3 regions of the uncultured Phyllobacterium sp. genome follow, and region 3 is predicted to be linked to each of the others. Evidence: riboswitches for the same ligand, from Rfam matches in the RefSeq annotation. Region 3 holds a riboswitch; each other region holds the start of a gene.
The links. A riboswitch is a leader RNA that binds a small molecule or an ion and turns the genes downstream of it on or off. The one in region 3 is predicted to bind cobalamin.

Region 1: another riboswitch for cobalamin. It lies ahead of RDL77_RS06005 (ribonucleoside-diphosphate reductase subunit alpha); the one in region 3 lies ahead of bluB (5,6-dimethylbenzimidazole synthase).
Region 2: another riboswitch for cobalamin. It lies ahead of cobU (bifunctional adenosylcobinamide kinase/adenosylcobinamide-phosphate guanylyltransferase); the one in region 3 lies ahead of bluB (5,6-dimethylbenzimidazole synthase).

The regions. Positions count from the first base shown of each region.
Region 1 is NZ_CABSQF010000006.1:132,568-134,828, forward strand. Features, by position in the region: gene RDL77_RS06000 (heme ABC transporter ATP-binding protein) at 1-651, shown strand, start outside; cobalamin riboswitch at 702-913, shown strand; gene RDL77_RS06005 (ribonucleoside-diphosphate reductase subunit alpha) at 1,021-2,261, shown strand, end outside.
Region 2 is NZ_CABSQF010000060.1:11,012-13,272, reverse strand. Features, by position in the region: gene RDL77_RS22690 (cobyric acid synthase) at 1-940, shown strand, start outside; cobalamin riboswitch at 985-1,219, shown strand; gene cobU (bifunctional adenosylcobinamide kinase/adenosylcobinamide-phosphate guanylyltransferase) at 1,381-1,905, shown strand; gene cobW (cobalamin biosynthesis protein CobW) at 1,910-2,261, shown strand, end outside.
Region 3 is NZ_CABSQF010000032.1:8,460-10,720, forward strand. Features, by position in the region: gene RDL77_RS17805 (DUF2293 domain-containing protein) at 120-437, shown strand; gene bluB (5,6-dimethylbenzimidazole synthase) at 370-1,122, opposite strand; cobalamin riboswitch at 1,189-1,365, opposite strand; gene RDL77_RS17815 (MOSC domain-containing protein) at 1,392-2,000, opposite strand; gene ettA (energy-dependent translational throttle protein EttA) at 2,120-2,261, opposite strand, start outside.

The DNA of each region.
Region 1 (2,261 bases), on a different contig from region 3:
TCCGGTGATCTGCCGCATGAGGGCGTCATCAGCATCAACAGCATGCCGATCAACCGGTTGAAGCTCTGGCAGATGGCAACCATGCGGGCGATCCTGCCGCAATCCACCTCGCTGTCCTTCCCGTTTACCGTGCGTGAGATCGTCAAGCTGGGCATGACCAGCGGCCGCTCCGGTGCTTCGCGCCACAACGTGGACACACTGCCCGATGAAGCGCTTGAGCGCGTTGACCTCGCGGGTTTCGGTGGGCGGTTCTATCAGGAACTCTCCGGCGGCGAGCAGCAGCGGGTGCAACTGGCGCGCGTCCTCTGCCAGGTCTGGCAGCCGGTGCTCGACGGCCAGCCGCGCTTCCTGTTTCTGGATGAGCCTGTGTCGAGCCTCGATATCAAACATCAGCTGATCATCATGCAGATTGCCCGCGACTTTGCCGATCGCGGTGGCGGGGTCATCGCTATCCTGCATGACCTCAACCTCACCTCCATGTTTGCCGACCGGGTCGTGGTCATGCACAGGGGGAGAGCCGATTCTGTGGGCACCCCCACGGAGGTCTTGACGGATGACCGCATCCTGCGCGTCTATGAATGTGCGCTCAAGGTGGGCGGTCTGCCTGGAAAATCCGTGCCGTTCGTCTTGCCGCAATCCGCAGTGCTCTGAGTACGCGAAGACGTATCCATCTACCTATTGACTAAAAACGACGATTTGATACTAAATATAGATGTTATGGTTCTCTCCGAGTCGCAAGACCGGGAGCTAAGAGGGAAGCCGGTGAAATGTCCTGGACATTGATGCCGGCGCTGCCCCCGCAACTGTAAACAGCGAGTTGTTGTCGACAATGCCACTGAAGCCCAGCTTCGGGAAGGCCGACACCAGCGCCGACCTGTGAGCCAGGAGACCTGCCATGACATGATGAACGTCCACGGGCGGGGTGTCCCGGTGTGTCGCTTGCAATGGTCGGCCGCAAGCTGACCGGATTCTTGCACGCGTGCGCTCGACCTTTGCCCCCAACATTTGGGGTATAAGCACATGTCTCTTTCTCTTCAAGCCACCCGCGCCGACGGTCAGTCGCCGGTTCGTCCTGCCGAATTGCAGCCATCATCCAGCGAGCCCGGCTATCGCGTCATTCGCCGCAATGGCTCGGTCACACCCTTCGACCCGCTGAAAATCACTGTTGCCCTGACCAAAGCCTTCCTCGCCGTTGAAGGCAATGTCGCTGCCGGTTCGCGCCGGGTACACGATGTCGTCGAAGGCTTGACTGCAGAGATCGTGACAACCTTGAAGCGCCGCAGCAGCGAAGGCCGTCTGTTTCACATTGAAGATGTGCAGGACCAGGTCGAACTTGCTCTCATGCGCAGCGAAAACCACAAGGTTGCGCGTGCTTACGTGCTCTACCGGGAAGAACGGGCGCGAGAACGGGCGAAGCTGGTGGAACCGGTGGCCGAAACCGGCCCGTCGCTGAGCGTTACCCTGCTCGACGGAACCAAGACACCTCTCGATGCGGTGCGGCTTGCCCGCATCATCGACGAAGCCTGTGAAGGACTTGAGGGGGCGAGCGCCGCGCCGATCCTCAGCGAAACCCGGCGTAATCTTTATGACGGCATCACCCTCGACGAACTGTCGCTTGCGCCCATTCTGGCTGCACGCACACTCGTTGAAACCGAACCGAACTATTCCTTTGTCACCGCCCGTCTGCTTCTGGACAAGCTGCGCCGCGAAGCCTTGAGCTTTGTCTTCGGCCGGCCTGAACAGGCGACCCAGCACGAAATGGCGGAGCGGTACGCCGATTATTCCCCCGCCTATGTGAAGGCCGGCATTGAAGCGGAACTGCTCGACCCTGAACTCGCCCGCTTCGACCTGCGGAAAATATCAGCAGCCCTGAAGCCGGAACGCGACCTGCAGTTCCAGTATCTCGGCCTGCAGACTCTGTATGATCGTTATCTCCAGCAGACACGCGGTATCCGGTTCGAGTTGCCGCAGGCCTTCCTGATGCGCGTTGCCATGGGCCTCGCCACCCGCGAGATCGACCGGGAAGCACGCGCCATCGAATTCTACGATCTGCTGTCGTCGTTCGACTTCATGGCATCCACACCGACGCTGTTCAATTCGGGCACGCTGCGTCCGCAGCTGTCCTCCTGCTTCCTGACCACCGTCGCCGACGATCTCGACGGCATCTTCAAGGCGGTGAAGGACAATGCGCTCCTCGCAAAATATTCCGGCGGCCTGGGCAATGACTGGACGCCCGTGCGCGGTCTTGGCGCCCATATCAA
Region 2 (2,261 bases), on a different contig from region 3:
CTCGCTCGTCGGCACCCATGCGATCCTGCAGCGGGAAGACCGGGAGATGATTGCCGGCTATATCATCAACAAGTTTCGCGGCGACGTCTCGCTGTTCGATGACGGCCTGACAGCCATCACGCAGTTCACCGGCTGGCCGTCTTTCGGCGTGGTGCCATGGCTGAAGGACGCGGCGCGGCTGCCGGCCGAGGATTCCGTCGTGCTGGAGCGTCTGGTGAAGGGCGAGGGCCGGGCGCTGAAGATCGCCGTGCCGGTGCTCGACCGCATCGCCAATTTCGACGATCTCGACCCGCTGATGGCCGAACCGCAGGTGGATGTGGTGATGGTGCGCAGCGGCGAGCGGCTGCCTGCCGATGCGGGACTGGTCATCATTCCCGGGTCCAAATCCACCATCGGCGACCTCCTGCGCTTCCGCGAGAACGGCTGGGACAGGGATCTCGACCTGCACCGGCGGCGCGGCGGCCATATCATCGGCATATGCGGCGGTTTCCAGATGCTCGGCCGGACCGTGCGCGATCCCGACGGCATCGAGGGCAGCGTGACGGAGACGGCAGGGCTCGGGCATCTCGATATCGATACGGTGATGGAGCCGGAAAAGACCGTGCGCAATGTGGCGGCGCAATCGCTGCCGTTCGATCTGCCGCTTGATGGCTACGAGATTCATCTGGGCCGGACGACCGGCCCGGACTGTTCGCGCCCCGCGGTGCGCATCAACGGCGTCAATGACGGTGCCATATCGGCGGACGGCAAGGTATTCGGCACCTATCTGCACGGGCTTTTCGGGGCGGACCGGTTTCGCGCCGCGCTTCTGGGCACGATGGGCATTGCCGCTGAAACATTCGACTACAAGGCCGGGGTGGACGCCGCGCTGGATAGTATCGCCGCCGAGCTTGAAACAGTGCTGGATGTGGATGCGCTGCTTGCATGTGCCGCTCCCTGAGCAAACCGTGCGGATTCCATTGACATTTCCCGTGGGGGGTGAATAACGTCCCAGCCATGATTGGTTCCCATATTGGCCAAAGGCCAAGGGATCAAAAGGGAATGCGACGGTTGTACCCTCAAGGGCGACCCCACCGCAGCCGACCCCGCGACTGTAGAGCGGCGAGGATCAATGCAAAGCCTGACGCATATGCAGAAGGCAGCCACTGGGAAACCGGGAAGGCAGCATTCATCCTGTGACCCGCGAGCCAGGAGACCTGCCAGTCATAGAGCGTTTCCCAGGAAACGCTCGGGGCAATCCTGCCCAAGAACCGAAGGGTCGTGTCCCTTCAGGCCCAGCACGGAGGTTGTTATGGCTGCTCGCATTGTATACGCGCTCGTTTCCCCGCCCGCATTCCGCTTGATCGTACCTGACGGATCATCGCGATTGCAGTGACGGCGATGCCCCAGCTGAATCACGGCGTGACGTTCATTCTCGGCGGTGCCCGCTCGGGCAAGTCCAGTTTTGCCGAAGGCCTGATCATGGCTTCCGGCCTTGAACCCGTTTATGTCGCAACCGGCAGGTCCTGGGATGAGGAAATGTCAGTCCGCATCGACCTGCACAAGGCGCAGCGTGGTTCATCCTGGCACACCATCGAAGAACCGCTCGATCTGGTGGATACCCTGCAAGGGGTTGCTGCCGAAGGAAAGGCGATCCTTGTCGATTGCCTGACGCTCTGGCTGACCAATCTGATGATGGCCGAGCGCGATATCACCGCCGAGACACGGCAGCTCGTGCAAGTGCTGCCGAAACTTCAAGGCTCGATCGTTCTGGTTTCGAACGAAGTGGGTCTCGGCATCGTACCGGAGAACCGCATGGCGCGCGATTTTCGCGACCATGCCGGACGTCTCCATCAGGCCGTAGCGCAGGCCGCGGCAACAGTCTATTTCGTGGCAGCCGGGCTGCCGCTCACCATGAAGGGATAGGAATATGCAGGGTCAGAAGATTCCAGCAACGGTCATCACCGGTTTTCTCGGTTCGGGCAAAACCACGATGATCCGCAATCTGCTCGAAAACGCCAATGGCAAGCGCATCGCACTCATCATCAATGAATTCGGTGATCTCGGCGTCGATGGCGGCCTGCTCAAGGGCTGCGGCATCGAAGCCTGCCGCGACGAGGATGTGATCGAGCTGAACAATGGCTGCATCTGCTGCACCGTGGCCGACGATTTCATCCCGACCATGACCAAACTGCTCGACCGTCCGGACCGTTTTGACCATATCGTCATTGAGACGTCAGGCCTCGCGCTGCCACAGCCGCTGGTTGCCGCATTCAACTGGC
Region 3 (2,261 bases):
AGATATGTTTATGTGAGAAATACAGATTTGGCAAGTTTTGTTTTTCCGTTGACGGCAAATTTCGTCGCGTCTGAAATAGGCTGGTATATCGATCAGCGAATCGGCGGGAAGAGAGTGCAATGAGTTCAGGGACCAACCGCCAAAGGGCTATCGGCAAGGCGCTGACACTGCTTTTGCCTGCAGTGCCCTATTCGGATTCCGAGCCCATACGCGCCGCCGCCACGGCACCGCACATGAAAACCCTGCCGCCGCCCATTGCGGTGTGGCTGGCCACGGTCGCCCATGTCCGCCATCAGCACACGGATTACGATGCGCTGCGCGACGAGGGCTATGACAAGGACTCGGCCCGTTTCTTCGTGCTCGAGGCGATCAACCGGAAATTGACGGAATGGCGGGCGACGCGGCTGCTGGATCCGGACGAGGACGATCCGAGCTGACTTCGGCGCCGGCATTCCACCGATCTTCATAGATGAGCTGGTCCAGCGGCAGCCGTTCGCGCCAGCCGCGCTTTTGCAGCTCCGGCTGATCGTAGAGCTGGTCGACATAGCCGATGCAGAGATAGGCGATGATCTCGACATGATCGGGGATGGCCAGAATGCGGCGCATGTCCCGGTCGTGGTAGATGCTGACCCAGCCGACGCCGATGCCTTCCGCCCGCGCCGCCAGCCACAGGTTCTGCACGGCACAGACGGTGCTGTAGACGTCCATCTGCCGGTTATGGGTGCGCCCAAGAACGACATCGCCGCCGCGTGTCCGGTCGCAGGTGATGCACAGATTGACCGGTGCCTTCACGATGCCCTCAAGCTTCAGCGATGCGTAGAGCGCCTGGCGCTCGTCGGTGAACATGGCCTTTGCTTCGGCATTGGCGCGGGTAAAGGCCTGGTGCACCTCGGCCTTGCGTGCCGCATCGCGGATGAGAATGAAATTCCACGGCTGCATGAACCCCACCGACGGCGCGTGATGGGCGGCATCGAGCAGCCGCAGCAGCGCATCGTCGTCGACGGGCCTTGGCAGGAACTGGTCGCGTACATCGCGGCGGGTATGGATGGCTTTGTAGACCGCGGCGCGCTCGTCCGCGGAAAAATCGGCGGCGGCCACGGGACCGCAGGCAGAATCGTGCATCGTTTGCTCCCAACAATGCGAGGGCCAGATTGCCCTGACCCCTGACACCTCCCCGCTGTCCGTGCGGTTTCGGCTATCCGGTCCGGCCGGTCTTCTGACTGAGGTTCACCTGAACCGCGCGCCTTCCGGGTTTCCCCGTGGCAATCTGCGCGGCCCATCCCCTATACAGCGTTGGGCACGTGCCGGATTTGCACCGGCTTCCCGATTCTCCTGCATGCAGGCACCGGACCTGCATTCCATTCGCCACAGATCGGCGAAGGACGCAAGCGTCAGCCCGGATAAATCCATTGCTCCGGCAGGCGCGCATCGATTTTTTCGCCGGAACGGATGATTCCCGGCACTTCAACCCAGACGACGATGCCACGCAGCCGCTTCGACGCCTTGACGAAGTCAAGCGCCGTCGCGGTGTGATCGGCGGTCTGCGCCCGCTCGGCAATAGAGCGTCCGGCGACCTTGCACGGCGCGTTCTGCCCGTCGACCTTCAGCGTCACGCCGCCTTCGAAGAACAGCAGCGTGCGCGGCGGCAGCATGGAAAGTGAGGGAATGCCATCGACAACCATGTTGGCGCCGATCCATTCGGGTTTGACTTCCGCAAGGCCCATGGCGCTGGCAATGGTTTCGAGTTCGTCCGCCGCCAGAATGGAAATATGCCGCTCGTTGCGCATCTCCGTGCCGCGCGGATACCAGGGCTCGCGTCCGCCGGACCGGCGCGTCAGGCCGGCATGATAATCGCCGCGGATGCCTTCAAAGGTGAGATCGAGCGTGTCCGTGGCAGCGGTGACAAAACTGTCTTTCGGCGCCTGGAACAGGCCGCTCACCCGCCCGACAATCTTGCGGGCTGGAAGGATGTCCGTTCTGGTTGCGAAAAGATCTGTCATGACGGCACTCCGGTGAAATCAGCCGCATCTTAGGAAAATTGCTTGTTAAAACCAGCCAATATCACTGATGGAAACGTCAAAATTGGTGATGGGAGGGCGTTGCCGCCCTCCCGGTCGCATCAGCGTGTCAGAGGCTTGTAGCTCGGACGCTTGGGATTGACGCTGTCCGGTCCCAGACGGCGGATCTTGTCGTTCTCATAGTCCTGGAAGTTGCCTTCGAACCATTCGACGTGGCTGTCGCCTTCGAACGCGAGGATGTGC